DNA from 4 places in the Virgibacillus byunsanensis genome. Region 1 is predicted to be linked to each of the others. Evidence: riboswitches for the same ligand, from Rfam matches in the RefSeq annotation. Region 1 holds a riboswitch; each other region holds the start of a gene.

What was found. A riboswitch is a leader RNA that binds a small molecule or an ion and turns the genes downstream of it on or off. The one in region 1 is predicted to bind S-adenosylmethionine.
Region 2: it holds a riboswitch for S-adenosylmethionine, as region 1 does, so the genes downstream of both, ACFQ3N_RS14540 (5-methyltetrahydropteroyltriglutamate--homocysteine S-methyltransferase) here and metK (methionine adenosyltransferase) in region 1, are expected to answer to the same signal.
Region 3: it holds a riboswitch for S-adenosylmethionine, as region 1 does, so the genes downstream of both, ssuE (NADPH-dependent FMN reductase) here and metK (methionine adenosyltransferase) in region 1, are expected to answer to the same signal.
Region 4: it holds a riboswitch for S-adenosylmethionine, as region 1 does, so the genes downstream of both, ACFQ3N_RS00825 (PLP-dependent aspartate aminotransferase family protein) here and metK (methionine adenosyltransferase) in region 1, are expected to answer to the same signal.

Annotation. Positions count from the first base shown of each region.
Region 1 is NZ_JBHTKJ010000063.1:9,702-18,224, forward strand. Features, by position in the region: gene asnB (asparagine synthase (glutamine-hydrolyzing)) at 1-865, opposite strand, end outside; gene metK (methionine adenosyltransferase) at 1,369-2,568, opposite strand; SAM riboswitch class I at 2,691-2,797, opposite strand; gene pckA (phosphoenolpyruvate carboxykinase (ATP)) at 3,007-4,596, shown strand; gene ACFQ3N_RS17510 (ABC transporter substrate-binding protein) at 4,838-5,830, shown strand; gene ACFQ3N_RS17515 (ABC transporter ATP-binding protein) at 5,843-6,631, shown strand; gene ACFQ3N_RS17520 (ABC transporter permease) at 6,689-7,495, shown strand; gene ytkD (RNA deprotection pyrophosphohydrolase) at 7,558-8,037, opposite strand; gene ACFQ3N_RS17530 (hypothetical protein) at 8,069-8,523, opposite strand, start outside.
Region 2 is NZ_JBHTKJ010000041.1:573-8,108, reverse strand. Features, by position in the region: gene ACFQ3N_RS14550 (LLM class flavin-dependent oxidoreductase) at 1-1,000, shown strand, start outside; gene ACFQ3N_RS14545 (ATP-grasp domain-containing protein) at 1,020-1,973, shown strand; gene ACFQ3N_RS14540 (5-methyltetrahydropteroyltriglutamate--homocysteine S-methyltransferase) at 2,069-3,220, opposite strand; SAM riboswitch class I at 3,300-3,407, opposite strand; gene ACFQ3N_RS14535 (S8 family peptidase) at 3,928-5,136, shown strand; gene ACFQ3N_RS14530 (manganese catalase family protein) at 5,456-6,316, shown strand; gene ACFQ3N_RS14525 (cation:proton antiporter) at 6,441-7,536, shown strand, end outside.
Region 3 is NZ_JBHTKJ010000044.1:6,037-14,559, forward strand. Features, by position in the region: gene ACFQ3N_RS14980 (IS1182 family transposase) at 1-1,328, opposite strand, end outside; gene ACFQ3N_RS14985 (hypothetical protein) at 1,444-1,671, shown strand; gene ACFQ3N_RS14990 (hypothetical protein) at 1,733-2,095, shown strand; gene ACFQ3N_RS14995 (SDR family NAD(P)-dependent oxidoreductase) at 2,154-2,900, opposite strand; gene ACFQ3N_RS15000 (hypothetical protein) at 3,111-3,299, shown strand; gene ACFQ3N_RS15005 (hypothetical protein) at 3,665-3,802, opposite strand; gene ACFQ3N_RS15010 (LLM class flavin-dependent oxidoreductase) at 4,267-5,652, opposite strand; gene ssuE (NADPH-dependent FMN reductase) at 5,680-6,225, opposite strand; SAM riboswitch class I at 6,345-6,451, opposite strand; gene ACFQ3N_RS15020 (DUF3231 family protein) at 6,610-6,783, opposite strand; gene ACFQ3N_RS15025 (DUF3231 family protein) at 6,743-7,039, opposite strand; gene ACFQ3N_RS15030 (YpzI family protein) at 7,144-7,284, shown strand; gene ACFQ3N_RS15035 (SurA N-terminal domain-containing protein) at 7,358-8,143, opposite strand; gene ACFQ3N_RS15040 (hypothetical protein) at 8,301-8,523, shown strand, end outside.
Region 4 is NZ_JBHTKJ010000001.1:175,023-183,545, reverse strand. Features, by position in the region: gene metX (homoserine O-acetyltransferase MetX) at 1-560, opposite strand, end outside; gene ACFQ3N_RS00825 (PLP-dependent aspartate aminotransferase family protein) at 586-2,346, opposite strand; SAM riboswitch class I at 2,512-2,631, opposite strand; gene rarD (EamA family transporter RarD) at 2,706-3,611, opposite strand; gene megL (methionine gamma-lyase) at 3,811-4,995, shown strand; gene ACFQ3N_RS00810 (short-chain dehydrogenase) at 4,997-5,554, opposite strand; gene cls (cardiolipin synthase) at 5,686-7,128, shown strand; gene ACFQ3N_RS00800 (acyl-CoA thioesterase) at 7,196-7,708, shown strand; gene hutH (histidine ammonia-lyase) at 8,184-8,523, shown strand, end outside.

The sequences.
Region 1 (8,523 bases):
CAACAGAGAACGTCTTTATATTCGGATTGAATTCTTTAGCCATTGCAACAATTATCGTGGAATCAATCCCACCAGATAAGAATGATCCAACAGGTACGTCACTACGCATATGAATATTAACTGAATCATACATAACATCCTGAATTCGTTTAATCCAGTTTGCTTTGTTCATCAAAACAGGGTTGAATGTTGCATGCCAATACCGCTTAAAACTCAACTGTTGTCCAGGTTTTTTCACGAAGTAATGACCTGGTTCAACCTTTTTAATGTTAGCAGTCATTGTCATAGGCTCTGGTACAAATTGAAAGCTTAAATAATGTTGCAAAGCATCATTATCTACTTCTTCATTCTCCATCAGTAACGTAATACTCTTTTTTTCTGATGCAAAAACAGTACCCTCATCTGTTTCATGATAGAACAACGGCTTAATACCAAATGGATCACGCGCCCCGAAAAGTGTTTCCTGGTCTTTGTCCCAAATTAAAATAGAAAACATTCCACGTAAGTATTGAAACGCATTTTCCTTATGTTTAGAAAACAACGCTGCAATTACTTCCGTATCGGACTCAGTTGCAAATTCATAACCCTCGTCAACCAAATCTCTTCGCAGCTCAACATAATTGTATATTTCGCCATTAAAAATAAGCCATATCTTTTCATCATCATAACTTAATGGCTGCTGGCCACTTTCTATGTCAATAATACTTAAACGTCGAAACCCAAAGGACACATAATCATCATGAAAATACCCTTCATCATCCGGTCCTCTATGGCTAATAATATTGTTTTGTTCTTTAAATAAATTAATACTATCTTCATCTTGTATCTTAGAGTTATTACGAATCATACCGATAAAACCACACATCGCTTCTGCCTCTCCTTCGAATCATGTTGAATCCTTGAAATTATATCATAAATCAGTATCCAATTACATATACGAATGTCTTTTGCAAACAAAAAAGGCGTTAATCATTTAACGCCTTTTTTGTAGTTTAAGAAATTAAAAATAGGAGCCTGTGGATAATTTATTGACTGTCTAAGCCGCGTTCAGCGCCCAACGACCAGTGGGCTTCCTGATCCTCTTTACGATAAGTCAACATCGATTCGCTTAGCAAAGGAAGGCCGACTAAAAGCGGGCTCCCGGCCCAACGTCGTCATACCCCTATGAAGGGGCATGTTTCCTTTTAGATGAACTTGACTTTTCGCCAATAATGGCGAAAGTCAGAGTGAATCTTATACTCTGGAGTGAATCTCATGCGGATTTGGAAGATCGACTAACTTCACCACTTTCGGCGGCAACGTCGACCCACCCGCGATGCGCAGGCGCAGCCCATACGTCGCTTAACGGGCGCTTCTAGCTTTTGTCCCCTACTTTGAAGTTAATGCCTTCAATTCATCAACTTTATCCGTTTTCTCCCACGGGAATAAAATATCTGTTCTTCCAAAATGACCATATGCAGCTGTATTTCTAAATATCGGTTTTTGTAAATCAAGCATCCGGATTATTCCTGCTGGACGAAGATCAAATAAATTACGAACCGTTTCCACCAATACTTCTTCACTTACTGTCCCTGTTCCAAATGTGTTAATTGAAATGGAGACCGGCTCTGCAACACCAATGGCATACGCCAACTGGACTTCACAGGTTTTAGCTAGTCCTGCTGCTACAATATTTTTTGCTACGTAACGTGCTGCATATGCTGCCGAGCGATCAACTTTAGTAGAATCTTTTCCACTAAAAGCTCCCCCACCATGACGAGCATAACCACCATACGTATCAACAATAATTTTTCGACCTGTTAATCCAGCATCCCCCTGCGGACCACCAATTACAAAGCGGCCAGTTGGGTTAATAAAATACTTCGTTGTTTCGTCTAATAAGTTCTCTGGTATTACTGGGCGAATAACGTGTTCGATAATGTCCTTTTCAATCTGTTCTGTGGTAATGTCCTGGTGATGCTGTGTTGAAACCACTATTGTATCTACTCGAACAGGATTATCATTCTCATCATATTCTACTGTTACCTGGGTTTTACCATCTGGACGTAAATAGGCAAGAATTTTTTCTTTACGTACATCTGCTAAACGTTTTGATAATTTATGGGCTAGTGAAATAGGAAGTGGCATAAGTTCTTCTGTCTCATCACAAGCAAATCCAAACATTAAACCTTGATCACCTGCGCCAATTGCTGCGATTTCTTCATCACTCGTCTTTCCTTGCCTAGTTTCTAATGCTGTGTCTACTCCACCGGCAATGTCTGGAGATTGTTCATCAATTGCAGTAAGTACAGCACATGTATCGGCATCAAAACCAAATTTCGCCCGCGTATATCCGATATCTTTAATGGTTTGGCGCACAATGGCAGGAATATCTACATATGTAGTAGTAGAAATTTCTCCAGATACTAACACTAACCCAGTAGTTACAGTTGTCTCACAAGCAACACGTGCATTAGGGTCTTTCGTTAAAATTTCATCCAAAATTGCATCTGAAATCTGGTCACATATTTTATCAGGGTGTCCTTCAGTCACCGATTCCGATGTAAACAAACGACGATTAGTAGCCATATGGCTAAATCCTCCCTTTATATTGTGTTACGGAACTCTGTTTTTTTCAGTTATTTTTTTAAGTTTAATAAAAACAAAAAAACCCTTCCTACATTCATGAGGAAAGGAGTTGTGGCCTTTCGCTCTTATTGTTCAAGGAACGTTCCTTGCACCAGATTAGCACCTTTTCACATAGTGACGGTTGCCGGGTTTCATAGGGTCTGTCCCTCCACCAACTCTAAAATAAGAGAGTATCCGCTCGAAGTATATCGTAACGAAAGTAGACCATAGTGTCAACTTTTTTCCAGTTTTTATAGGGTGGACAAATTTTACAAATAAAAAGCACTTATTAGTATGGACTATATATTTAATTGTGTTATACTATTAATCAGATTTACAAAACTACAGTGAAAACTGTTGCCTTTATGAACAAATCCATCAAAAAAGGAAGGGAATACCATGAAAACGGTGGAACAATCATATCTATTAAAAAAATTATTAGCGCATAAAAACTTGCATAAAAATTTAGCAGTACCACGTTTAGTAGAACGAATTTTAACACGAGAAGAAGGTAAACTAACTGCTACTGGTGCTATTCAAGCTACTACAGGAACTTATACAGGACGCTCACCTAAAGACAAATTTATCGTTAAAGATGACAGTTGTGAGGAATTTATTGATTGGGGTTCTGTTAACCAGGCAATTGATGAAGAGTCATTTGAGAAACTATACGAGAAAGTTGTTGACTATTTAAAGGAAAAGAATGAACTATTTTCATTTAACGGATTTGCTGGTGCGGACTTTAATTACCGTTTACCTATCCAGGTTATTAATGAATACGCTTGGCATAATTTATTTACACGACAATTATTTATTACGCCTGAAGAGGGAGAACTTGAAACACATAAATCAGAATTTACAGTGGTATCTGCTCCTACTTTTAAAGCAGATCCAGCAGTTGACGGTACAAACTCAGAAACATTTATTCTTGTCTCGTTTAAAAAGAGAATTATTCTTATAGGTGGTACAGAATATGCTGGAGAAATTAAAAAATCTATATTCTCTGTCATGAATTATTTATTACCTCGTCGTGATATTTTATCCATGCATTGTTCAGCAAACGTCGGTCAAGAAGGCGACGTAGCATTATTCTTTGGATTATCCGGAACAGGAAAGACTACGTTGTCAGCTGATCCCTACAGGCGATTAATTGGTGATGATGAACATGGATGGAGTCCAAATGGCGTCTTCAATATTGAAGGTGGGTGTTACGCGAAATGTATTAATCTATCACAAGAAAAAGAACCACAGATTTTTGATGCCATTCGGTTTGGATCTGTGTTAGAAAATGTAATTTTAGATGAAGAGTCGCGAATACCTGATTATGACAACACATCATTAACAGAAAATACACGTGCTGCTTATCCGTTGGAAAACATTGATAATATCATATCACCTAGTGTTGCAGGACATCCAAATGCAATTATTTTTCTTACAGCTGATGCATCTGGAACGTTACCACCAATAAGTAAACTTACAAAGGAACAAGCAATGTATCACTTTTTAAGTGGATATACAAGTAAGTTAGCCGGAACGGAACGAGGAGTCACTGAACCACAAGCTACGTTTTCAGCTTGCTTTGGCTCTCCATTTCTACCATTAGCACCTTCGACTTACGCTAAGATGCTCGGTGAAAAAATTGACCTGTATGATACGAACGTATTTTTAGTTAACACAGGATGGACTGGTGGTTCTTACAGTGTTGGAAGCCGTATGAAACTTTCGTATACACGTGCAATGGTTCATGCAGCATTAGAAGGTGAACTAAATACAATTGAAACTACAACAGACGATATCTTTGGATTGGAAATGCCGATGCATGTCCCAGGTGTACCTGATGAGGTGCTAGTACCTTTAAACACATGGAAAGATAAAGAGGCGTACTACACCGAAGCACAAACACTTGCAATGAAGTTTCACGAGAACTTTAAAAAGTTTAAACAAGCAAGTGACGAAATTAAGCAAGCAGGTCCATTATTTAAGAGCTAAACCTAAACGGAAAACACTAATTGTTTCCTCATCCCAAAAGGATTTAATATATGAGTGAAAAAAAGCATGAAAATTTAATAGTTAGTTTGATGCTAACAACCGGTTCCTAAAACAGGGATCGGTTTTTATTTATGCTTCTTCACATTTTTTCATCCGCTAAAAATAGGCATTCACACATTTTTCACTAAAAGCATAAACTGTCTTGACACACCACAACTAGACACTGAAAGGGTCGAACAGTATGAAAAAATTTAAGTTTTTTACCGTTATTTCCTGTGTATTTTTAATTTTCCTGTCTGCCTGTAATTCAAATGAACAATCATCTATTAAAATTGCAGAAGTTACCCGTTCCCTCTTTTATGCACCGCAATACGTAGCTATTGAAAAAGGCTTTTTTGGAGATGAAGGATTGGATGTTGAGTTAACAACGACATGGGGTGGCGACAAAACCATGACCGCTTTATTATCAGATGGCGCTGATGTTGCCCTAGTTGGATCAGAAACTTCGATTTATGTCTATGCTCAAGACTCAAGAGATTACGCTATTAATTTTGCACAATTAACACAAACAGATGGAACGTTTCTAGTATCCAAGGAACCCCAGCCTGATTTTAAGTGGGAAGATCTTAAAGGCAGTACATTTTTAGGTCAACGCAAAGGCGGAATGCCGCAAATGGTTGGTGAGTTTGTCTTAAAAAATCATAACATAGATCCACATGCAGATTTAAATTTATTACAAAACGTTGATTTCGCAAATATACCTGGTGCGTTTGTATCTGGTGATGCAGATTATGTTCAGTTATTTGAACCAACCGCAAGTACTTTTGAAAAAGAAGGAAGCGGTCATATCGTAGCCTCTTTTGGAGAAGAGTCGGGTCATGTTCCATACACGGTATTCATGACGAAACAAAGCTTTATAGATAAAAATGAAGAAGAAGTCATGAAGTTTACAAAAGCTATTTATAAAGCTCAACAATGGGTCCAAGAACATAGTGCCGAAGAAATAGCAAAAGTTATTCAACCTTATTTCGAGGATACAGAACTAGATATGTTAGCAGCTTCCATAGACCGTTATAAAGACCAAGGTTCCTTTGCTACCGATCCTATTTTAGATGAAGAAGAATGGAATAATCTAAAAGATATAATGGGTGAAGCTGGAGAACTACCAGCAGGAGATTTATCCTACGATGATCTAGTAAACACTAAATTCGCTGAGGACGTAATTGAAGACTAAGGAGGGAAAACATTGGGATTTCTAACCTTAGAACACGTATCACATTATTATTTTTCAAAAAATAATTACACAAGAGCATTAGATAATATAACGTTATCTATTAAAGAAGGAGAGTTTGTCGCACTTTTAGGACCTAGCGGCTGCGGCAAGTCAACGGTACTTTCTATAATAGCAGGAATTATGAAACAAACAGCAGGTAAAGTTCTATTAAACAATCAAGCCATAAACAACACCGAATCAGCCATTGGTTATATGCTACAACAGGATTATTTATTCCCTTGGAAACCTATCATTGATAACGTGTTACTTGGGCCAAAGATATGCAACACTAATACAATTGAAACAAGAGAAAAAGCATTAAAATTGCTAGAAGAAGTGGGTTTAGAAAGTGTTACAAACGCTTATCCTAATTCACTTTCTGGCGGTATGCGTCAACGTGTGGCTTTAGTTAGAACGTTAATCAATGAACCCAAAATTTTCCTTTTGGATGAACCCTTTTCGGCACTTGATTACCAAACAAAATTAAAATTAGAAGATTTAGTTTCACAACTTCTAGAAACCTATCACAAAACTGCTGTTTTAGTTACGCACGATATAGGTGAAGCAATTGCCATGAGTGATAGAATTTTCGTAATGGGATCAAATCCCGGTAAGATAGAAAAAGTTTTTGAAGTGCCTATCGAGTTACGAAATGAGAAACCCTTTTTAGTAAGAAGACATCCAAAATTTCAAATCATTTTTGATAAGATCTGGGAGGAGTTAAATAAAGATGAAGCCACACTTGAAACGAGTGATATGTAACAACTCCTACTTCTTATCACACTTCGTGATTATTACAACTAAAGGTGTTGAGTGACCATGGAATCTAAATCTGATCAACGTCTTTTTGAAAACTATAAAAATAAAATTAAACGCGAACAAAAAGTTGTCTTCACTTGGCAACTGCTAATATTAGTTGTGTTTTTTGTAGCATGGGAGGTCGCAAGCACCTTTTATTGGATAGACCCCCTTCTATTTAGCTCTCCAACTGAGGTAATCCAATTACTTGTGAATAAAGTTTTGGACGGATCCATGATCAAACATGTGCAAGTAACCTTATTTGAAACCGTACTTGGTTTTATTATAGGTACCATTTTAGGAATATTTATTGCCTCAGTACTATGGTCATCTGTACGGTTTTCCAAAATAATGGATCCTTATTTAGTCGTAGCGAATGCAATGCCTAAAGTAGCACTCGGACCTATTATAATTGTTGCTTTAGGACCAGGATATATTTCTATCATTGCAATGGGGGCACTAATATCAGTTATTATAACAACACTTGTTGTCTATTCTGCTTTTAGAGAAGTTGATCCAAACTACGAAAAAGTGTTGAAAAGTTTTGGAGCTACGCGTTGGCAATGCTTTAAAGAAGCTATTTTTCCAGCAACATTACCAACTATGATTTCAACATTGAAGGTAAATGTAGGGCTCTCGTGGGTCGGAGTCATAGTGGGAGAGTTTCTTGTGTCAAAGCAAGGCTTAGGTTATTTGATTATCTATGGTTTCCAAGTATTCGACTTTTCATTAGTGATGGTGAGCTTATTGCTAATAGCCATTTTTGCAGCCATTATGTACAAAATTGTTGAAAAAATTGAAAGTTGGTTAATTAAAAATACCATTTAAAATAAAACAAACCGCCTATACCACAATAGGCGGTTTGTTTTATAATTATGCAATCATTAATACTAGGACAACGATCTCCAGTTTTCACTGAGAAAGTTCATACAATTTGTTACAACTCCATCTTTCATTATAAAACTATACAAATTATTATGTTTTATATTATCGGGTAGTTGATCTAGTAAAACCGGCCCCTCTGTTTCATAATATGTGGATTGTTCAACCAAATCCTCAATATCCGCAAAGTAAACGTTTTTAATAGTGTTCCCTCCTTTACCCACAACAAAGTATTGACCAAGATACTTTACCACTTTCGTAATCCCACCCGTTTCTTCTTTTATTTCCCGGATTGCAGCTTCTTCTGCACTTTCACCTTTCTCAACCTTCCCACCTGGAAATTCGATACCTCGATAACTATGTTTTGTCAGAAGCCATTGGTTTTTATAGGTGCATAATATGAGTACATGTTTTGGATCTCTAGAAAAAGGATGGTCCTCGAAAGATAATTTTACTTCATTGTTGTAATAATCATTAAAAATATACATTATTTCAGCTGCCTTCACTTGTTCAGTTATTTTAAGAGTGTGTAATTTTTGTTATTTTCCAATCAGAATCATATGTAAATTCAAAGTTAACTGTATATGAACCATACAAGTCATTTGTATTATTCTGTGACACTTTCACCCTATTGTTTTCTAATTGTACCACATCATAGTCATTTTTTTCATTAAACCATGGTGGAGTTTCTGTAGGAACTATATATAATCCATCTGCTTTTTCCTGATAATAGTATTCTATATATTCATTTGCAACATCTCTTGAAGCAACCTCTTTAAAATCATCAAGTAATTCCGTTTTTGTATGATAATTAGCAACTTTATAGTTATTTCCTGACTTCTGGACTAGTTTGTCCATAAATCGATTAGTTAGGGCTATTATTTTTTCATGTGAAATCGTATTTTCCTCTTGTAGTTCCTCTTCCTTCTGTTCACTATCTGTATGATCTACAGTTGAATTCTTAGCCTCGTTTT
Region 2 (7,536 bases), on a different contig from region 1:
GGATGAAACGATGCCACCTACATTTGATTATGCAAAGAAAGTAATTCAATCTGCTGAAAAATGGGGATATGATACAACGTTAATTGCTGAATTATATTTAAATGATATAAAAGGAACAAAAGAAGATTCATTAGAAGCATGGTCAACTGCGGCAGCTCTAGCAGCTGTAACTGAAAAAATTGAAATCATGGCAGCAGTTCGCCCTGTATTTCACAATCCTGCTATTACAGCAAAAATGGCAGCGAATATTGACCACATAAGTAATGGTAGGTTCACGTTAAATGTTGTTTCTGGCTGGTGGGCTGAAGAGGCGAAGCAATATGGCGGGGATTTTACGGAGCATGATGAGCGCTACGATCGAACTATTGAATTTCTTGAGATTGTAAAAGGCTTATGGACCGAAGATACATTCTCGTATGAAGGGAAATTTTATAAAATCGAAAACACGGAACTTTCACCAAAGCCAGTACAACGTCCAAACCCTACTTTATATGCTGGAGGTGAAAGCGAAAAAGGTAAACAAGTAATTACTTCTCTTTGTGATGCTTACGTGATGCATGGAGGTACGGTTCAAGAAATTGAAACCAAAATCAATGATATAAAAGAGCGCAGAGATGCTACTGGCCAGAACCCATTACAATCATTTGGTTTGGCAGCATATGTTATTTGTCGGGATACTGAAAAAGAAGCATTAGAAGAGTTAGACCGAATTACGACAGTGAAAGATGCAAGTGGTTATTCAGGTTTTGATGATTTCACATCAAAGTCAGAGCTTGAGCAACAGATTAAACTACAAGACTACTCTGTATCAAATCGTGGCTTGCGACCAAATTTGGTTGGAACACCAGAGCAAATAGCCAAACAAATATTGGCATTTGAAGCAGTAGGGGTAGATCTACTATTGTTACAAAGTTCACCCCAGCTAGAGGAATTAGAGCGGTTTTCCAAACAGGTGATGCCACTGGTCGAAGAATTACGAGAAAGTGTAACAAACATTTAGTAAAGAGGGGTGGTTAAGTATGAGTAAAATATATATAATTCATGAAAATAATGAATGGACAGAGCATTTACTAAAAAGATTAGAAGAGTTAGAACTTCCATATGAAGATTGGCTATTAGATAGTGGTACAGTTGATTTAACAACTGTACCGCCAGAGGGTATATTCTATAATAGAATGAGTGCTTCATCCCATACTCGTGGAAACCGTTTTTCACCAGAACTGACAAGTGCTGTACTGTCCTGGTTAGAACAACATGGTAGAGTTGTCGTTAATGGAAGTTGTGCGCTTAGGCTTGAAGTAAGCAAGGTATTGCAATATTTGGAGCTCGAAAAATATGGTATTAAAACACCGAATACGATTGCTGCAGTTGGAAAAAACGAACTACTAAAAGCCGCAAAATCCTTTGAAGGGAAGAAATTTATTACCAAGCATAATCGTGCGGGTAAAGGGCTTGGCGTTCAACTTTTCCAATCAGTAGAAGCTTTAAAGCAGTATGTAGAGAGTGATGATTTTGAGGAGCCAGTAGATGGAATAACACTAATTCAAGAATACATTGAATCACCTGAATCGTATATTACTCGTTGTGAATTCGTAGGTGGTAAGTTCGTTTATGCTGTCCGTGTCGATACTTCAGAAGGTTTTGAACTATGTCCAGCAGATGCTTGTATTATAGATGATTTATATTGTCCTGCAGGTGAGGAGCCACAAGGTCAATCGAAGTTTCAGATAAGAGAAGGCTTTGATCATCCAGTTCTTGAAAAATACGAAAAGATGCTAGCCGCAAACGATATACAAGTTGCTGGAATCGAATTTATTCAAGATGAATATGGGGATATTTTTACCTATGATATAAATACCAATACGAACTATAATAGCGATGCAGAAGCAGAGAGTGGAAAGTTTGGAATGTTGGAAGTTGCAAACTATTTAGGTAAACAGCTTAGAAAAATGAAAGATAAAGCCCATCTATAATGGGAAAACAAAGGCAAGAGAGACGTTACAATCGTCTCTCTTATTTTTGGTGCAAAAAAGACATATCACTTGGATATGTCTTTCTATTAATATAATTATTTCCAAACGGATTCGGCTATCTCAACCACGTGACGGATTTTAGCCCATTGCTCGTCTTCGGTTAGAATATTTCCTTCTTCTGTGGAAGCAAATCCACATTGAGGACTCAAGCATAATTGCTCTAACGGAACATATTTAGCAGCTTCTTCAATCCGTGATTTTATCTGCTCAGGATCTTCCAACTCACCGAACTTTGATGTGATTAATCCGAGCACAATCTTTAAGTCAGGTCTATTTACATGATGTAGCGGTTCAAATCCTCCTGAGCGTTCATCATCAAACTCAAGGAAAAGCCCATCTACATTTAAGTCACCAAAGATAATTTTGGAAACTGCATCATAACTACCGCTTCCTGCATACGTAGATTTATAATTCCCTCTGCAAATATGCATCGTAATTGTCATATCCTCTGGCTTATCGACAATAGCTTCATTAATGGTTTTAGCAAACAGTTCACTGATTTCCTTAGGATCGTCACCTCTGGCTTTCAAAATCCCACCAGAAAGAACCAAATCACTTCTGGATTCCTGCTCAAGGAATAATGACCAAGTCGTATCATCTAATTGTAAGTAGCGACAACCTGCGTCGTATAGGGCCTTTATAGTTTTTTTATAAACTTCTGCTATATCACTGAATAACGCTTCCTTACTAGGATAAAATTCCTTTTCTTCTTCTCCAATTTCCCTGAAGTAAAGCATGCTTGGACTTGGAATCGTCATTTTAGCCGTATGTGATCCTGCGACACTGTGTAAATATTTATACTCCTCGACTACAGGGTGATTATCAAAATCAAGTTTTCCGACTACTTTAACCGAATGAGCTTTTGTTTTTTCTCCGTTAAATGTAAGACCAGTGTCTAATTCGATAAACTTAACCCCAACAAGTTCTTGAATGAAGTCCAGATGGAACCAGGCACGCCTTAACTCACCATCTGTGACGGACTGTAAACCTACTTCTTTTTGTTTTTTTACTAGTTTAGCAATTTCCTCATTTTCAATTTCCCAAAGGTCATTAGCGGTAATGTCCCCGTTTGCTTTACGTAAACGTGCCTGTTTAATCCGTTCAGGTCTTAAAAAACTACCTACATGGTCAGCTTGAAATGGAGCTTTTTGATCCGTTTTTGCATTCGATTGTTTGATTTGTGTCATTTGAATCCCTCTTTCTAATTTTTTTGATAAAAAAACGAACCTTCCTCAGAAAGAAGAAGGTTCGTAATAGACGACTTTCTTCTCATCTCCTAGGTGTAATGATCCACCTACTGGAATTAGCACCGGACCTAAATGGTTGGTTGCTGAGACATCTACGGGCCAGTCCCTCCGTCTCTCTGGATAAGAAATAAAATATTTAATTTTGTTAAAATAATTATTTTCTATTACTCTATATGAATTAGCTGAAAATTGCAAGAGGTAAATCGTAGAGTTGGGCAATTCAGGAGTTTAGAAAATTTGGGCAAGTAATAACCGTGTCTTTAGTAGGCATTATTACTTAAATTTTTATTTTCTCTATCTAAATAGGGACCATATTGTCGGAATTTTCATTTTCCGTCTTAAATATGTATGTATGTGATTTATCATTTTTCTTCCTTGATGCTTGTGATAGCCCTATTACTTACTTTATTAATTATGTATTTCATTATGGATGAAAGTGTAGTGCAAAAGTTTACAGTAATCACGGTAATTTTTGACACCTTTTCCCAATATGAATTAGCAGGATTCTACTCTTTTTAATAAGAATATATACATTATATTTTAGAAAACTTGGCTTATCGCCAAGCCTTTATGGCGAAAGGCTTAGTTGCACTTATGCAGATAGGAAAGTTTTATAATTTCCTATCTGCCAAAAAAGGAGGAATAGTATGATGAAAGCATTATGGAGTGGGTTGACTTTGGCATTTCTATTAGCAGTTTCCCCAATGATAGGAGAAGCAGCAATGGATAGAGGTGACGCCATGTCAGAGGGTGAAGTATTTGTTAGTGCTGTGGATGCAAAAGGTGCCCATGTTAAAGATGAGGTTGTTGTAAAGTTTAAGGAAGGTATAACGAAAAGGAAACAGGATAAAGCAATAAAAGGGTTAAATGCTAAAATTATGGCAGATGAAGATGTCGTTGAATCTCCTTTTAAAGTACTTAAAGTTGGGAATGTAGATGCGGTTGTTAAAGCATTAAATAAAAATCCTAACGTGAAGTACGCAGAACCAAATTATAAGCTGTATGCTACATGGTCACCAAATGACACTTATGCTAACACAGATTATCAATATGGACTGTTTACAACAAATACAGATGTTGCATGGGATATAGCTCGAGGCAGTAGTAGTCAAGAAATTGCAATTTTAGATACTGGCGTTGATTATAAACACGAAGATTTACGGAATAAGACAATTCAAGGGTATAATTTCGTTCAAAATAACACGAACCCAATGGATCGAAATGGTCACGGAACCCATGTTGCAGGGACTGCTGCAGCTGAGACGAATAATGGAATTGGGATCGCTGGCATGGCACCAGATACACAAATTTTGGCAGTTCGTGTTCTAGATGCAAGAGGCAGTGGCACATTGGACGATGTTGCAGACGGAATTATATATGCTGCGGATTATGGTGCTGAAGTTATTAATCTATCACTTGGTTGTGATTGTGATACCCAGACGTTAGAGGATGCGGTGAACTATGCTTGGAATAAAGGAACAGTAGTTGTGGCAGCAGCTGGAAATGATGGTGTCTCTACAACTTTTGAACCTGCATCCTATGAAAATACTATTGCCGTTGGTGCAGTAGATAGTAATAATCAATTAGCGAGTTTTTCTAATTACGGTGTATGGGTCGATGTTGTGGCACCAGGAGTTGATATCGCCTCAACTGTGCAACGAGATGGTTATGCATATATGTCTGGTACATCAATGGCTTCTCCACATGTTGCTGGTTTAGCTGGACTATTAGCAGGTCAAGGTAGAAATAATGCAGAGATTCGTGCTGCTATTGAACAAACTGCAGATCCATTAAATGGGGCTGGATATTATTATGAACATGGTTTTATTAATTCAAGTGACGCGGTTAATTACTAGATTTAATTAAAAGAATACGAAAGATATTGTCTCACGGGGTAGAGCCCTGTGAGACATTTTTTGGCAGATAAGAAAGTATAAAAACTTTCTTATTTGCATAAGTGCAACTAGGTCATTCGCCATAAAGGCTTGCACTCCAAAGCATAAGAAAGCAAAGTATGCTTACCAAGAATCCCTATAACGAATGCCAAGTTTTCTAATATGAAAAGCGAATAAATTAGAGTCATAGCCATTTCCTTCACCAATTACAATTGACATGCATAAATAAGTAAAAGCTAGGTCTTTACCTACTTGTTAATATAAAAAGGAAGTGAGTGTATTGTTTTATCATGTAAAAGAGTTACAGTATCGTTCGAAGCCTGAATGTCCAGATCCGGTTTATGCTAAAAAGTTACAGGAAATACTAGGTGGCCAATTTGGTGAAATTTCAGTTGCTATGCAGTACTTATTTCAAGGGTGGAATACCCGTGGAGATGGGAAATATAGAGATTTATTGATGGATACAGGTGCTGAAGAGTTGGCACATATAGAAATGTTAGCTACGATGATAGCGAGACTTTTGGATGGCGCTCCAGATGTTGAACTCGATGAAGCTGCCCAAAACCCAGTTGTAGCAGCAATATTAGGTGGATCTAATCCACAGCATTCCATTGTTTCCGGTTTAGGAGCAATGCCTTCAGACAGTGTTGGAAACCGTTGGACAGCTGACTATATTATTGCAAGTGGTAATTTGTTAGCTGACTTTCGTGCAAATTTAAATGCAGAATCACAAGGGAGGTTACAGGCAGTCCGATTATATGAGCAGACGGATGATCGTGGTGTGAAAGATATGCTTTCATGGCTAATAGCAAGGGATACCATGCACCAGAACCAGTGGTATGCAGCAATTTGCGAATTGGAAGCAAAAGAAAACATTGTTGTACCAAGCACTTTCCCAAGAGAATTAGAAAAGCAAGAAGTTGCTTATACACTTTTTAATTATTCATTAGGTAATCAAAGTGCGGAGGGACGCTGGGCACATGGACCAAGTATGGACGGGCTCGGCACGTTTAATTATGTAGAGGACCCGTTACCATATGGTAAAAAGCCAAAGCTAAATCCTGCACCACCATATATTCACGATACACCATTATTTGCATTACGAAAATCTGATGATTTACCAGATCCAGATATGAAATAGATTACTTTAGATAACCTTACCAAGTTCCTATTATGGTAAGGTTATTTAGTTTTGTTTAATAGTGGTAAAGTAGGGGATGAAATAGTATAAGCGGGATTATTTTTTAAAAAGGAGCATCCTACTATTGAATGCACATCAAATTATACTTTTATTATTAATTGGATACATGGTATTTTCAATCGATAAAAAGAAAAATTATTTTCCAGTACCCGTAGTGTTAGTATTATTGGGTTTAATCCTTGCACCCATTCCTTACTTTGCTGAGGTGACTATCACAAAAGGGCTCATTTTTAATGTTTTTTTACCTGCATTATTATTCATCTCAGCATATAGTTTTCCGTTAAAAGCTTTAAAGAAGAATAAGTGGATCATTACTTGTTTAGGTACTGTTGGCTTACTACTTACTGTATCATTATTAGGTATATTGATTTATTTCGTCAGTAATCTCTTTGTACAATTCACGTGGATTGGAGCGTTGCTAATAGCTGCAATTCTCACGCCGACGGATCCTGTTTCGGTTGTTTCCATATTAAAAGAAACCTCTAGCGATAAAAAGATTGCCGATGTTGTGGAGGGGGAGTCCCTGTTGAACGATGGGACAAGCATTGTTATTTTTACCGTTCTGTTGGGTATGTTTGTAAATGAAACAAGTTTTTCGTTTAGCACGTTAATTGGTGAATTTTTGATTGTTTCTCTGGGTGGTATATTCATTGGTATCAGCTTTGGCTGGCTAATGAGCAAAGCAGTTCATTATACACATGATCGGCAGTACCAAGTCATGCTTAGTGTAATCGTTGCCTATGGAAGTTTTTACATAGGTGAAATTATTGGGGTTTCTGGTGTTCTGGCTACTGTTTCTGCTGGTTTGATGCTTTCGTGGGAGTTTGGAAAAAATAGTAAGGAAGACCATTTTCGTAATTCATTAGATGGATTTTGGAGCATTGTGGAGCCATCATTTTTATCGTTGCTATTTCTGTTGATTGGAATTCAAGCAGGGGATTACCTGATTTTTCCTGAATGGTACCTTGCAATTATCATTTTTATCTTATCAATAATCGTTCGCTTTGTAATTCTAATCAGTCTTACACAAACAATACCAGCATGGAAACATCAATTCAGCATGAAAGATACTTCGTTGATAACTTGGTCTGGTATAAAAGGTACCATGTCAATAGCATTGTTAATGGGGTTGGAAGTAGCATCTGATAAGAATGACATTC
Region 3 (8,523 bases), on a different contig from region 1:
GCATTAATACGATCTGCAGCCAATTTTGAAGCATTATAAATAAGCGTTACGATGTCAAAGTGAACTTTTGCGCGTTTTCCAGTTCGATAACGAACGTTGTTGAGTTGGAAAAATTCCTTGAGATATCCGTTGACACGTTCAACGGCGGAGCGACGTTTGAAAATGTTTTTCCATGCCTTTGAACCACGAGCAGGTGCTGTATATCTTCGAAGGTCTGATGTTATTTTTACTTTATAAACCTTTTGACAAATGCCCTCGTTAGCTAGAGGACAGTCATTGCACTCTTTTGGGCTTGTATATTTTAACGTTTCGTATTTGGCATCGAAACTATCATAACGGTAAGAATGCTCCCTGAAACAGGTCGGTGCAAAATGCTTATCAAAACCAATAGGCTCCCCTTCATTTTTCTTATTGTAAGCAATGACAGATTGGTTTCCCATTTGATGAACTTGCTCGTAAATAGGGTCATAGTCATAACCAGCGTCCATAGTTTGGTAGTTCAATGAAGATAAGGATATTTGTTCATCCACGCCCTTTAATAAGGGGATAGCTGCCTTTCCATCATTTAGACTGCCTGATGAGAAGAGAGACTGTAAAATGTATTGACTTGATGTGCCAACAGCTAAGTGACCTTTGTAGCCAAACCATGCGAGATTCTTTCCTTCGCTGTTCTTTTTCACACCCCACTTTGGGTCTTGAGGAACTTCAGCACGTAGTTTGGCTAAAGGCACATCCAGTTGAGCTTCAATTTTCTTTTCGAAAATGGGAAGGTTGGCTTCAAATTTCGCTTGTTCGATAAGCCATTGATCTCGCTCATCCTTGGATTTGCGTCCACGCTTTTTAGGTTCTATTTTTGGCTTTTCTTCCTTTGGTGGTGCCTGATCACGTGCTTCAAAGTGGGTTGCATCAATGGCGATGGTGTCATCAATTATAAAGCCTTCAGCAATTGCTTGAAGCACAACCTTTTCCTGCACTTTTTCTAAAATTTCAGTTTCACATAATTTCGTTAAGAGCCGAGAATAGGAAGCTTCTGAAGGTGTGTTGTCAGAAACAAGAAATCCGCAATTCAGCTTAAAGGCAATATCTTCATTTAGGCGCTTAATCAGGTCTTTTATTGTTGGGATACGTTCCACGTAACGAATAAAAATGGAAATAATCATTGCAGCGTAATTTAGTTCTTCTGGTGCGCCTAGTCGTGACTTTTTGGCTACTTCATGATAAATTTCATCCAAATCAATGGCCGAAATGATTGCTTCATAACGATGGGTAGGTTCCATCTCATATAGTTCTTGAATGCTAAATAAGCTAGGTTGTCGTATAATGGTCATAGGGAGTACTCCTCCAGTCTTTTTTTGGTTGTATGTCAACTACCATTATACAAGATTTGGGGAGGTACTTCCTTTTTTATGTTTCGAACCCATTGGGGCACAAGGGCTAGGAATTATGAAATTCACTCCGATGGAAGAAAAAAGTTCTGGGAATGAGCCATTTGAATTCGAAGTGAGGAAAAAGAAGAATGGTAATATGTTTTATTTTTCGGGTATCTCTGGCATTTACATTTTGAAAAGTCAAGGAGACTTATCTCTTTATGCAGAATATACTCATCATGAATTGATTAAAAATAATGTAATAGGAAAACATTGGTCGGATTGGACTTGGACATATAATTAAGCTAACGGATGCTTATCTTTAGTAGCGAATAACAACGTAGGTTACTTAAAAATGAGGGGTGATGAAAATTAAAAAAACGGCAATATTTACTGGGGTAACAGCAGGAATCTCAAGTATGGTTCTATGGATTATTATGAATTTCTATAATCCTTATAGCAGTATATTAGAATACGAACCGCTGGCAAGCACATTTTTTATGCTTTTTCTTCCTGCAGCCTTAGCAACCGTTGCTGCTTTAACATCTAAAAAGTTCTTCATGTTAATCACATTTTTATGGTCCTTGCCTTTAAGTCTGTATTTCCTTTTGACACCTGGGATTTTTGCCTTATTTGGAATCACCAGCTTTGCTTATTTGATTAGTTATCTATTTATGAGAGAAAAGAAGAGAAGTGTGCATACAAAAAATATTAATGCTCCCTTTTAGTTACTTAAAGGGAAAGGGAATCCTATCAATTTAGTATTCAGTGTACTATCTCCTTGACTTACTCATCTACAGTACCCAACGTCATTCCACCATCAACTACTATTTCTGTTCCCGTGCAATAAGAACTTTCATCAGAAGAAAGAAATGCTACAGCCCGAGCAATTTCAATCGGCTGTCCAATACGTCCTAGTGGTACTGACTCGTAATAAGCAGGTACATCTTTTCCTTGAGTTGCCATTTCAGTTTCGATTCCACCAGGATGAACCATATTCACTCGAATTCCTTTTGAACCTAATTCAATAGCTGCAGCTTTGGACATTGCAACCACAGATGCCTTTGTTGCCGCATATGCAGAGGATTTGCTTATTGGTGCAAATGCACTAATCGATACATTGTTTATAATGGAACCTTTTTGCTGCTTTTCCATTTGTGGAATAACTGCTTGCATCCCCATAAATACGCTAAGTTGGTTAACATGAATTAATTGTTCGTAATCATCCAATGTTGTCTCCGTGAATGGTTTACGTTTTAGAACTCCAGCATTATTGACTAACACATCTATCTTTTGAAATTTATTTATGATCACATCGACTGCAGATTTCCATTCTAATTGTCTTGTAACATCTAACTGAACTGGAATGGCGTGATCTTCTCCAATCGTCTTAGCCACTTCTATTGCATCATTATAGTTCCGAGCACCTACCCCTACCTTAGCCCCTAATGCAGCAAGGTGTTGAGCAATAGCTTTTCCCTGTCCCCGATTAGCCCCAGTAACAAGAATTACATGATTTTTTAAGTCCGGCATATACTCACTCCTTCATTCATTATACAAACACTGCTTATATGGCATTTTAACATGTAAATGACTTTTAAAGATTAACTTTCATTCACTTTAGTTAATATATACATTTAATTAAAATGATACTTATCATCTTTAATAAATGATATCCATAACTACTAAACAATTTTCTTTTATTTACGATTAAAGTATCTTAAAAAAGAGGAGATTTTGATTATGAAAAGAAGTTTAAGAGTAGGATGTTTCGTAGTTGCAGGAATAGTCACGGCCTATTTAATTGGTATGTTCACAGCACTTTGGTTTGATCAGTTGACTTGGATTTCTATTGGAATCGCAGCAATTGTAACGAATATGGCTGGTGCTTTAATAACTTTACAAGATAAATGTATCAGATATACCAGATAATTGGGTTTACAAACCAACTGGTGGAGGAGATGAAGAAGGGTTAACATTTCGTTTTTTTGGATTTCCTCTGTAAATGAAGTTGACCTTATATGGGGACATAGAGATTACTTAAATCATATTTTAACTTAATCCTTCTTCAACTGTAGGGTACTATTCTGAATAAGGAAATGCCCTCCTTGTTCCATTATCGATGCAGGATAGTGTTAAACAAATAATTCTTCGTTAAGCGGGAAATTATGAATAGTTTATTAAAATATTTTGGATGGTCACTAGGGTTAGCTCCATACGCAGGGTTGTTGAATAAGAATGAAGAAACAAAAAATACAGAGAGGGATTTAATATGATTAGTTGGCTTAATGTAGTCGTTAATTGATATTTAATAGATATTCCATTTCCTCTTCGGTTACATATTTCCATTTAATATCTTTAAACCGGTCCTTATCAATGGATTCAAGCAGTTTATCGATTTCGTCATAGGTTAGCTTCGTTGTTCGTTTATTCATGTATATATCACCTTACCCTTTCACTTAGAACATTCGATGAAGTTCTTCTGTATACGAGGGTCAGATAGCTCGAAGTTTGTGAAAAATTCATCTATTTAGAGTGAAGGGTAGTGATATTTATGACGATAAAAATCCCTGCCACAACTACAACTAATAATATAGCGTCTCAGAGAATTTTAGAAATAAACGAATTTGAGCATATAGAGTCCAGTGATGAAGAATTTGAAATGAACGGTCAAAAGGTAAAATTTATTTATTATACATGGAGCAGCCTTTCTTGAATAAGGCATTGTACGGCTATATCAGATTTAAAATGGGTGGTTGATTTTGTTTGAGGAAATTTTGATTGTTATATGTATTACCGCAATCATAATTTTCATTGGAGGTTTCGAAACTTAAAGTAATGTAGACGGGATCGTAAAAGAAGTACGGTCCCGTTTCTACCTACTTAAAGTTGTAACTAATCAAGTTGCGACTGTTTTCCTTTTAAATGAATAGCTTTTACCGGCATGATGATCGGGTAATTGACTACCTTCTCCAAACAAATTATCTCGTAATGTTTCCCCATCATATTCTCTTCTAACCAGACCTCTTTCTTGTAAAATAGGAACAACTAATTCAGCAAAATCTTTAAATGTACCGGGGGTAATTGCGTAGGCTATGTTAAAGCCATCAACCCCAGCTTCATCTACCCAACGTTCCATCTCGTCGGCGATTTGTTTAGGACTACCGACCATTTTTGTACCCATGCCACCAATTCCGACAGACTCTTTAATCTTATCCACTGTCCATTCTATATCCGGGTCAATTTTTGTGAAGTTTTCTAACGTGGACTGGATGGCATCGTTTTCTACATAACGAAGTTTTTCGTATGGGGCGTAACTGGATAAATCAACTCCGGTCCAACCACCAAACAATGCTAATGCTCCTTCATAGCTAATGTGTTTTTTCAATTCATTATATTTTTCAATCGCTTCTTGTTCCGTTTTACCGACTACTGGCGTGATCATGGTAAGGATTTTGACTTCCTCTGGAGATCTTCCTGTTTCTTTCGCCTCTGCACGTAATTTTGTAACCGATTGTTTCGCAGCATTTATGGTTGGTGCCCCGATAAATATACATTCGGCATTCTTACCAGCAAAAGCACGCCCTTTTTTAGAAGCTCCTGCTTGATAAAGTACTGGAGTTCTTTGTGGAGAAGGCTCACTTAAATGGGCGCCAGGTACTTTATAATATTTTCCTTCGTGATTAATATCATGGACTTTACTAGGATCTGTATAAATACCATTCTGTTTATCTAGTTGAACAGCATCATCTTCCCAGCTGCCCTCCCATAACTTATAGCAAACTTCTAAATACTCCCCGGCAATGTCATAGCGTTCATCATGTTTAATTTGGTTTTCTAATCCCACATTAACAGCAGCACTTTTTAGATAAGAAGTTACGATATTCCAGCCAATACGGCCGTTTGTCAAATGGTCTAAGGTAGAAATACGGCGAGCAAACGTGTATGGATGTTCATGGGTTACAGAAGCAGTAACCCCAAACCCCAAATGCTTGGTTACTGCTGACATTAATGGAACAACAAGTAATGGATCGTTAACAGGAGATTGTGCACCTTGACGGATAGCTGCATCTCGAGATCCTTGGTAAACATCGTATGTTCCTAATACATCTGCAAGAAATACAGCGTCAAATTGGCCTTTTTCTAAGATTTGTGCAAGCTCTATCCAATAGTCGCTATCCTTATAGCGGTGGGATTGATCTTCTGGATGTGTCCATAATCCTGGTGATTGATGTCCAGAACAGTTCATATCAAAAGCATTTAAATAAATTCTTTTCCTTGTCATAATAGTATCCCCTCTCCAAGAAGTACGTTATAAAACACGATCCTTCTGTCTATTTACGGTCTCGATAAAGTAATCAAGTTGTTTTCTTAGCCGTTCCAGAGTTTCAAGGTGAATAATGGGGTTATTCAGTTGGGTTTTATCTATTTGATCATCAAGTAAATAGACCCCTTTGAGGTTTTGACCTTTTAGTGTAGCTAATAAAGGTTTAAGCGTGTACTCGATCGCCAGTAAATGAGATTGGCTTCCACCTGTCATTAAAGGTAGCACTGGTGTACCCTGCAAAACATCAGGAGGGAGTATATCCAGTAATGCTTTTAACACTCCAGAATAAGCAGCTTTATAAACTGGTGAACCAACAATTACCCCTTTAGCTTCATGAATAAGGGAAGCGATGTCCTTAACGGCAGGGTCTTCAAACTCACCATAAAATAATGCGTCTTTAGGAATATTTCTAATGGATACATGTGTTACTGTAAAATCCTCATTTTTTAGAATGGAGCCAAGATATTTTAAGACTAAGTCTGATCTAGAACTTTTGGAAGGACTTCCGGATAATATAACTATTTCACTCATCATGATCACCCTTTCTAATCTAATTGGATACGGCCAACTTTTAAAAACCCTTTTCACATAAAATAAAAAACCCCCTATTCTCGAAAACGAGAAAAGAGGGTAACTCTAATAAATATCCGCTCTTATCTCCCAAGAAAATGTCTTGCTGGAGTTAGCACCTTTCTGAACACGTCAGAGGTTGCTGAAGCTTCAACGGGCCAGATCCCTCAGCTTCTCTTGATAAGAATATTAAATTTGATACTTATGATAATCCTAATAATTAGAAAAGTCAACCTATTTTTAAAAGTTTACCAATTTCCTAAAAAATAAAAGAATTTTAAGTAATTGCTTTTGAAAAAGTGTTTACACTATTTGGCTTGGTCAAAACTGATTATAGAGAGCACATTATGGATGCTTCTTTTTAGCCAGTTTTAACTTGTCATCAGCTTGTGGAGGCTTTTCCATCCAGCCATTCTTAATAAGTATATTGGCACCGTCTTCTGAAAATTGGCCAGTATCCTTAATAAACTCTGCATACTTAGCAGCTATATCTCTTCTTGGGAGAAAACCCCATTGCAACTCCGTAATTTCCAATGGCTGATGTTGCTATTCCAGTAATTAATGCCAGCATTAATTTCTCTGAAAAGGTTTTTCTAGTTGAGTCTAAAACGCCATGATCCCATGACACCGGGGTAGGGATGAATCCTTCAGTTAGTTTATCACTGATCTGAGCCATGATTGAATCAGATAGTTTAACGCCACTTAGAAAGTAATCAATTAATTGCTTATGTTGACTTACTTGACTGAACCCAATAAGTAATGATTTCCCTATCAATCATGATTAACTATTAGCGAAGGGATTAAGCTATGGAATGGAACTCTCTTTAAAGGTGTATAAATCTTACTAAAAGACTCATGTTAAATAAGGAGGTGGTTAAAATGGGAAAAGATCGTCAAGAAAAGAAGTTAAGAGAAAGTGGACGTGTGGAATCAGACCGCGATGTAGGTCTTCGCTATAAAGGATCAGCAAAAATGTCCAGCCCGGAAGAAGCCAGAAAGTTGAATGATGGTCAAAAGTAAAAAGGAAACCCAATAAGTATATATAAAAAGGCTGCGTTCATGTTGAACGCAACCTTTTTTTAGCTTTATTTTATTATAAATGTTTGGTTACATCTGCATCTTCACGCAGTTTTTTAATAAGCGCTTGAGCAGCTTCGGATTCTTTTTGTCTTTCAACTTGTGCTACTAGGTCTGGTTTCATTTCTTTAAAAGATGGTACTTCTTTTTTCTCGCCATCTTCACTTTGCTTATTCATTTGTTCTTGCTGTTGAGCGTACTGATCGTAAAGTTCTTGTAGCTCTTCTTCAGATGGCTCAATGTCTCCAGCCTCATTAGCAATAAGCTGATCTATTTTTACTTGCGTTTCGATCTGGGACATAACTTCTTTTTCAGACATACCTTGTTCTTCCAAAGCGGTGATGAACGCATCTGTTGATTCAATCTGATTTTGTTGTGCTAATTCGCTTAATGTTTGGTCTATTTCTTCTTGGGAAGCTTTCAAATCACTATTTTCTGCTTCCTGAATAAGAAGTCTCTGTCCAATCATGCTGTCTACAATCCGTCCTTTTAATTCTTCCTGGTTAACCTCTTGTCCAGTCATTTGTGATTGCATGGCAGCTTGTTGAAATTGCATTTGGTAAGTTGATTCAAATTCTTCTTTCGGTATTTCTTCACCATTTACTTCCGCAACAACTTCAGGTACTCCTTCTAAATCAGGCTTAGGCATTTCTGGTGCTGCCTCACTATCTCCAGCAGGTTCTTCCTCCTGCGTTTTGGAATCATCATTGTTATCTTCAGCAGATTCATCCTCATCTCCGCATGCAGCTAATACGAATACAAGTAAGGTGAGGGATAAACTTAAAAGCCATTTTTTACTCAAGGTTAGTCTCCTTTCAAATTTAACTAGTGGCTATTGTAACATATCATGATTGGTTGTACATCCATTTTCCACCGGTTACACATTTCTGCCACAAATGTATGGATCTAATGATGAAGTAAACACTATAAACGGATATTGCAAGTATTAGGGGGATCGTATGTTTTCTTTTCGAGGAGATGCACATAAACTTTATGTAACATTACGAGAGCAAAAGGGGCCTAATAAAAAATTAGAGGAAACAGCCGATATCAAAGGCTTCTATGAAACACTTGATAGTGATACGCTCCAACTAGTTCATTACCGAATGATAAAAGAGAAGAACGGAGTAGGTATTATCCTGATCTATGTCACATCTATTCCGTGGCTTTTGTTTTTATTTT
Region 4 (8,523 bases), on a different contig from region 1:
GAAGCTGCAATATGGTTAAACGCTATACCATAATCAGAGAATGTAGGTGTTGCAGCAAGGACAATCAACTTATCTACAAAAGCAGGGTATAAGAGGCCCCATTCAAGTACTTGCATACCTCCAAGGGATCCTCCTGTAACTGCTGCTAATCTACTGATTTCTAGTTTTTGTAGTGCCATAAATTGTGCGCGCACCATGTCACGAATCGTAATGTTTGGAAATGATGTGCGATAAGGTTCATCAGTTGCTGGATTAATAGAAGCGGGTCCAGTTGAACCGTCACACCCTCCAAGCACATTAAAAGTAATAACTTGAAAGCGTTCGGTGTCGATATACTTCTTCCGACCAATTAGCCCACTCCACCAACCAGGACTACTATCTGTTCCAATTGTATGGTGATTGCCTGTTAATGCGTGGCATACTAATACTACTGGTGCAGACTTTGGTCCGGCAATTTCATAACGTAATGTCACCTTATCAATTGTCTCTCCAGAATCTAACTGGAGCGGACCAAATGATATGTCATTTATAATAGGTGTTTTTGTCAACATGTGTACCATGAAAATCCGCTCCTTTTCAACTCTATTAAACTTCTAAAGGAACCCTTGCTTCTTTGTTTTCCCTTAAACGGAGTGCTTCCTCATATGGATTCGTATTAGTAATTACAGTAATACCAGAGGCTTTAGCATGCTCTACCGTTTGATCATTTGTTTCAGGTTTTTCTATCAAAAGAATTTTCCCTTGTTTGTTAATAAATTGCTCAATTGCTGTTGCTGGTAATGCTTGATTTTCCAACCACACGGCGTCAATGTCAACAGGGATATCTGAAATAGTTTTATACGTTTTCTCTCCAAACAACTCTTGTTTGGTTTCGTGAACGGGTAAGATTTGAAACCCTAATTGCTGGAGTTGCTCTGTGTTTTTGTATAAAGAACTAGATGTATCGTCTAGACCAACTACGGCAATTGCCTTTTTTCGAACTGCTCCATTTTCTCTAGCAAAGGGTGAAGATACTAACCACTTAATGGCATCCTCTTCTGTAGATTGAAATGAAGTTTTTGAGTTTGTTGCTTTTGCAATGGCTTGATCTAAATCAACTAATATATCTTTAGTAGACTCGATACCGATGGATAGGCGAATTAATTCCTCTTTAACACCGCTCTTCTTTAAATCCTCTTCACTTAACTGTTGATGAGTGGTTGAAGCTGGATGGATAATAAGGGACTTGGCATCCCCAACATTAGCTACATGCGACCAAAGTGTCACTCCATCGATTAATTTCCGCCCTGCTTCACGTCCGCCTTGAATACCGAATGTAATAATAGAACCAAAGCCATTACTTAGGTATTTTTTAGCTAACTTATGTGACGGATGATCCTCAAGCCCTGGGTAATTTACCCACTCTACTGCTGGATGCTTTGTTAAATAGTCGGCAACTTCAGCTGTGTTCTGATTATGACGTTCGATGCGTAAGTGTAAGGTTTCAAGACCTTGTAGTAACAGAAATGCATTTTGTGGACTTAAGCATGCTCCAATATCTCTTAGTAACTGAACACGTAATTTGATCGCAAAAGCCGCAGGTCCAACATCAATATAACGCAATCCATTATAGCTTTCATCAGGTTCTGTAAGTCCAGGGAACTTTTCATTATTCCAATTAAAACGTCCACCATCAACGACGATTCCACCAATAGTAGTTCCATGACCACCAATCCATTTTGTAGCAGAATGGACTACGATATCAGCACCCCACGTCAAGGGTTTTGTTGAATATGGTGTAGCAAATGTATTATCAATAATAAGTGGGATACCGTATTTGTGAGCAACTGCTGCTACTGCCTCAACATCGAAAACGTTTAGGCTCGGATTTGTAATGATTTCCCCGAAGACAGCTTTTGTTTTATCTGTAATGGCATCTTCAATGGCCTCTGGCTTAGTACCGTCTACAAACTTTACTTCAATTCCATAGCGTGGAAGCGTGTTAGCAAATAAATTGTATGTTCCCCCGTACAAATTACTGTCGGCAATAATCTCATCACCAGCACTTGCAATATTTAGAATGGCTAAAGTAATTGCAGCCATACCAGAGGAGGTTGCCACTGCTGCTACCCCATCCTCCAGTTGAGCAACCCGTTGTTCAAATGCATCGACGGTTGGATTCCCAATACGAGAATAGATATTTCCAGTTTCCGCTAAACCGAATAAATTTTGTGCATGTTCTGTGTCCTTGAAAACATAGGAAGTAGTTTGATAAATTGGTACTGCTCTTGATCCGGTTGTTGGATCAGGTTCCTGACCTCCGTGAAGTAATACTGTTTCCTGATTAGGTAAATGAAAATTTGACATAAATAATTCCTCCTTCGATTTTTGTTCAAGCAACAGCTCCAAATCTGAGTACTATTGAATGACAGAATCAGCGACGTATAGGACGTACGCTTTTGTTCAAGTCTGGAGGAAGAGGAGAATTTAAAAGCCCTCTTCCTAAGAAGAGGGCGTATGTAACGGTTCCTCCTCTTATCTTCCAGATCATAATGTGATCTGTAGGATTTAGCACCTTTCAAAGCAATGTATACATTACTTTAGGTTGCCGGGCTTCGCAGGGCCTATTCCCTCCGCCACTCTTGATAAGAGATTTAACTAATATTAAGTTATTAAGCATTATATAAGAAAAGTCGTTTGTTCGTCAACCGTTTTTAGAAAATAAATTAAATTCTTTTTCTTTGTCTGATTGGTCGATGATATGCTGAACCCATATAAATAATTAAAGCAATCCATATTAATACAAACGAGATCAAATGTGCTTGTGAGAATGTCTCGCCGTAAAGGAAGACCCCTAAGATTAACATAATTGTAGGTGCAAAATATTGGAGAAAACCAACCATAGATAGTGGAATTCTTTTAGCACCATTAGCAAACGATAAAAGGGGGATTGCAGTTGCTACCCCAGCTCCAAGTAATAATAGACTAGTAGTGGAGAAGAGGGAGTTCCAAGATAATGAACCATCAGGTATTGAAAATAAATAAATTGCTGCAAGTGGTGTTACAATCATTGTTTCGATCGTTAACCCAAACATTGCTCCGATATCAACCATTTTTTTCAGCAATCCATATATGGCGAAACTAAAAGCGAGCAATAATGATACCCAAGGGAATACACCAAAGCTAATAGTAAGGTAAATGACGCCAATTCCTGCTAATATAATAGAGAATAATTGCCTTCTTGTTAATGTTTCCTTTAATACAACGATCCCAAGTAAAATACTCACAAGTGGATTAATATAATAACCAAGGCTTGCCTGTATGACATGATCACTGTTCACTGCCCATATAAATGTAATCCAGTTCACACTGATCATAATCGAGGCTACGGTAATACCGATAAGCTTTTTCTTATCTTTTATAATTACTTTGCATTCTTTAATAAAAGCTGGCCATTTCCGTAAAATCAAAACAATTACCAGCATAAAGACAAATGACCAAACAATGCGGTGCGCCAAAATTTCGCCAGCTCCAACATCTTGAACAAGTTTCCAGTACATCGGCAAAAATCCCCACATTAAGTAGGCACCGGTTATATATAAAATTCCTAACTTTTCCTGATTTTGCTGCATGGTGCAACCCTTCTTTTCTACAGATATGTTTCCTAAATATAATCAATCTTCCAAATAAATTAATTCTAAGAGTATCCCTATAAAAAAGCAAAAAAAGTGCTTGATAGTTTTAAGGGAAAACGCTTTCAAAAAAGTGTTTTATAGAATATGATAGTAAATAGGGAATGTATAGGACAAAATCAATATAGGGGGAGAACTTATGACTGAAAAACATAAAAACTTTGAAACGACAGTTATCCACGAGGGCTATGACTCCAAAGAGATGCTGGGCAGTCTTAGTACGCCATTATTTCAAACATCAACATATACATTTGATACCGCGGAGCAAGGTGAACGCCGGTTTGCTGGTGAAGAGGACGGTTATATTTATTCACGTTTAGGTAACCCTACCGTCTCTGTGTTGGAAGAACGGATTGCGGCTTTGGAAAAAGGGGAGAGAGGACTTGCTTTTGCCTCAGGAATGGCGGCAGTATCTGCAGTACTAATTGCTTTAACCAAAGCGAATGATCATATTCTTTGTTCGTCAGGATTGTATGGATGTACATTTGGATTATTAACGATGATGAAAGAAAAATATAATATAACGCATGATTTTTCCAATATGGCAACAAAAGAAGATGTTCGTGCATTAATTAAACCTGAAACAACATGTATTTATGTAGAGACACCGATAAATCCAACGATGAAGTTAATCGATCTGAAAATGGTAGCAGAAGTGGCGAAAGAATTTAATATTCCAGTTGTAGTAGATAACACGTTCTCTTCACCATACTTACAACGACCACTTGAGCTTGGTTGTGACGTTGTATTACACAGTGCGACCAAATATATTGGGGGACACGGAGATGTTGTTGCAGGGCTAGTAGTAGGTAAAAAAGACTTTCTTGACTCGGTAGCCATGACAACACAGAAGGATATTGGGGGAATTATTTCTCCATTTGATGCCTGGCTTTTAATACGGGGATTAAAAACACTACCCGTTCGTCTTGATCGTCATTGTGATAATGCTGAAAAAGTATTTGAAAAGCTGCGTCATCATCCGAAAGTAGCTAATATCTATTACCCAGGAGATGAAAGCCACCCTGATTATCCGATCATGGAAAAGCAAATGAAGCGTGGGGGCGGTTTAATCTCGTTTGAAATTAAAGGAACAAAAGAAGACGCACAGCAAATGCTCAATAACCTTTCCTTTTTAAAAATTGCTGTTAGTTTAGGTGATGCGGAAACATTAATCCAGCATCCAGCAACAATGACACATTCAGTTGTTCCAGAAGCATCCCGATTGGAGATGGGAATTACTGATCAACTAATTCGCTTATCTATTGGGTTAGAAGCATGGGAAGATATTTGGTCTGATGTAGAGCAAGCATTAAATAAACTTTAATCTAAGGGCGCATGTCCCAAGGTTCTAAAGTACCAATAATTGTTTCGTTGTTATCGTTTTTAATGGCTTGAATTATCCCGTTAGAAATTTCTTCGTGAGTAAGCCAGCGTGAAATATTATTTTCTATCATAAATCCTAAATACACACGTCTGTACAGGCAATTTAGCTGAACAGGCGTGTTTTCTTTCTTTAAAAAACGGGCACTTCCTTGTATATGGAATAATCGCCATGGAATACTAGTATTCTTAGTAGAAAGCTCATTAATTATTAGTGGTAAGGCAACTGGTGAAGAAGAATGAATCCAGCTCACTACTAGTTGAGGTGAGCCATATGTATGAAACGTTTTGTTGAGTTCAGTTTGAAGCTGATTAAGATCATGATAATCCACAGGTAAGGCGTGAATGTTTTCGGGGTTTGGGCTATTTTCCTTCAAGGATTTATGTCTTTGAATACTTCTTCCGATAATAAAAACAATGTAGCCATTCTCAACAAGCCAATGGCATACATTACGGAGCATTCCTGTACCACCAATAACCAGTGCAATTTGTTTTTGTTGCATGCTATCACTCCTTTTTTTTAGTATACAATCTTAACTCGATATAGGAAAATGTGCTATATTAGTAATAATGTAAATTTTTCACAAGGGTTGAATTCCCTATTGCAATGGTAGCGGAGGAAGGAGAATAGGCCTTGGAATTTATTCCTTTTTTAGTAGGTTCAATCCTCATATTTAACATCGTGTTGGCATTTACAATTATATTTTTGGAAAGAAAAGATGCAAGCTCAACATGGGCATGGTTGATGGTCCTACTCTTTATTCCTATTGCGGGATTCTTTTTGTATCTGGTTTTTGGAAGGAAGTTAAGTAATCAGCGTATTTTTACCTGGGATACTAAAAGCAGGCTTGGTGTGAAAACCTCAGTACAAGCACAGCTTAACTCTATGGTAGAGCGGACATTTCATTTTAAACATGCGGAATTATCCGGTTATAGAGATTTATATTTATTGCATTTACGAAATAATGATGCTATTTTTACACAAGATAATCAACTCAAAATTTTTACGGATGGCAATGAGAAATTTAAGGCATTAATTCAGGATCTAGAAAAGGCAACAAACCATATTCATTTGCTCTATTATATTATTCGACATGACCAATTAGGCAAACAAATAGCGGAAGTTCTAATAAAAAAGGCGAATGAAGGTGTGGAGGTCCGTGTTCTATATGATGATATGGGCTCCAGAGGGTTAAGTAGGGCGTTTAAGAAACGTCTGCGAAATGCAGGTGGAGAAGTAGAAGCATTTTTCCCACCAAAGATACCTAAAGTTAATTTTAAGATTAACTACCGAAATCATCGTAAACTGGCTATTATAGATGCAAAAATAGGATATATTGGTGGCTTTAACATAGGTGATGAGTACCTTGGCAAAAACAAGAAATTCGGCTATTGGCGTGATACCCATTTGCGTATTAACGGTGACGCTGTAAGAATGATGCAAACCCGTTTTATTCTCGATTGGAATCAAGCTTCCCGAAATGACATTTTGTATGAAGATCGATTTTATGCCGCTGTACCATCAGGTGATGTAGGTGTTCAAATTGTGTCAAGTGGCCCTGATTCAGAGTGGGAACAGATAAAAAATGGCTATATTAAAATGATTTTATCTGCAAGAGAATATATTTATATTCAAACACCGTACTTTATACCTGATGAAAGTCTGCAGGACGCATTACGGATTGCTGCGCTTTCAGGAGTAAAAGTGAAGATTATGATACCAAATAAACCTGATCATCCATTTGTATATTGGGCAACTTTGTCCTACATTGGTGATCTACTGAGCGCTGGAGCAGAAGTGTTTGTTTATCAAAACGGTTTTCTGCATGCAAAAACAATTGTGGTTGATGGAAAAATAGCCTCCGTTGGAACAGCAAACATAGATGTACGCAGTTTCCGACTGAATTTTGAAGTAAATGCATTTATTTATGATATCGGTGTTTCAGACCAACTGGTAAAAGCATTTGACCATGATATTAAGTTTTGTTCACAGATGACGAGGAAATTATATGCAAAACGATCGCTTGGAATACGGTTTAAAGAATCCATTTCCAGATTGTTATCACCAATTCTGTAGTATTCATGATTGTAAATAGATAATCATGGGAAAAGTAGTAGCAATAAAAACCTGAGGAGGTAACCAAATGGACCAAAAACCCTGCTTGGAATCACTGACTGTTAAAACATCTCACGTTTTGCCGCCAGACACCAACACACATGGCACATTATTCGGGGGAAAATTAATGGCACATATTGATGACGTGGCAGCTATAGCAGCAGTTCGTCACTCAAGAAAGCCTGTAGTAACTGCATCAACAGACTCAGTCGATTTTCTTGCCCCAGTAAAAGAGGGGGACTCTATATGTGTAGAGGCATTCGTTACATGGACACACACTACATCAATGGAAGTATTTGTAAAGGCTGTTACAGAAGATCTGCTAACAGGTGATCGAAAAGTTTGTACGACAGCATTTCTTACATTTGTGGCTGTTGATGAAAGTGGAAAACCAACTACTGTTCCATCTGTATATCCTGAGTCAGATCAAGAAAGGCAGTTACACAACCTCGCCTCGCAGCGTGCAGAACGACGTAGAGAACGAAGAAAGGAATCAAAAGAGATGGCAGCATCGTTTGGTACGGATTATCCATGGAATTAAAATAACAAATACTGGTTATATTAAAAGTGGTACTAGCTAGTATGACTTGTATTGTTTACAACGTATATTTTTTAATGATGAAAGCTGTCTATTTTCCCGCGTGGGGTAGGCAGCTTTTTGTCTTTTATCTATTATCGCGGAATAATCGAGAATTTCGCGGAATAAAATGTCGAAATCACGGAATAACCGGAAAAAACGCGGAATTCCAGCAAGATTCGCGGAATAACCCGGAAAATCGCGGAATCCACCGAAATATCCCTACTTTATATTATGTATTGCATTTCCATAAGAAAACGCTTACAATATAAAGTAAGAATATTTAAAACACTGAGGTGTCTTTATGATTACCACACGGAACTCACGGCATTTACACATAAATAGCGAACATTTACAGGAGGCTTGGTCTTAAGGACCATAGCCTCCTTTTACTTTTTCCGCTTTACTATGATAAAGCGGTACTATGGAGGTGCAAGTAGTGGTTGTTTTAACTGGAGAGGCTTTAACGTTAGATGAAGTTCGTCGGGTAGTATTTGAAAAGGAACAGGTCACATTATCTGATGATGCTGTTATAAAAATAAAAGTAAACAGGTGTGCAGTCGAGGAAATGATTGAAGGTAAAGAAACGATGTATGGCATCAACACAGGCTTTGGAAAATTTAGTGATGTGGTGATTGAGCATGACGACTTAGAAACATTGCAGTTGAACCTGATTCATTCGCATGCATGTGGTGTTGGTGATCCCTTTTCTGAAACTATAAGCCGGACCATGCTGCTGCTCCGGGCAAATGCACTGTCACAAGGATATTCTGGTGTAC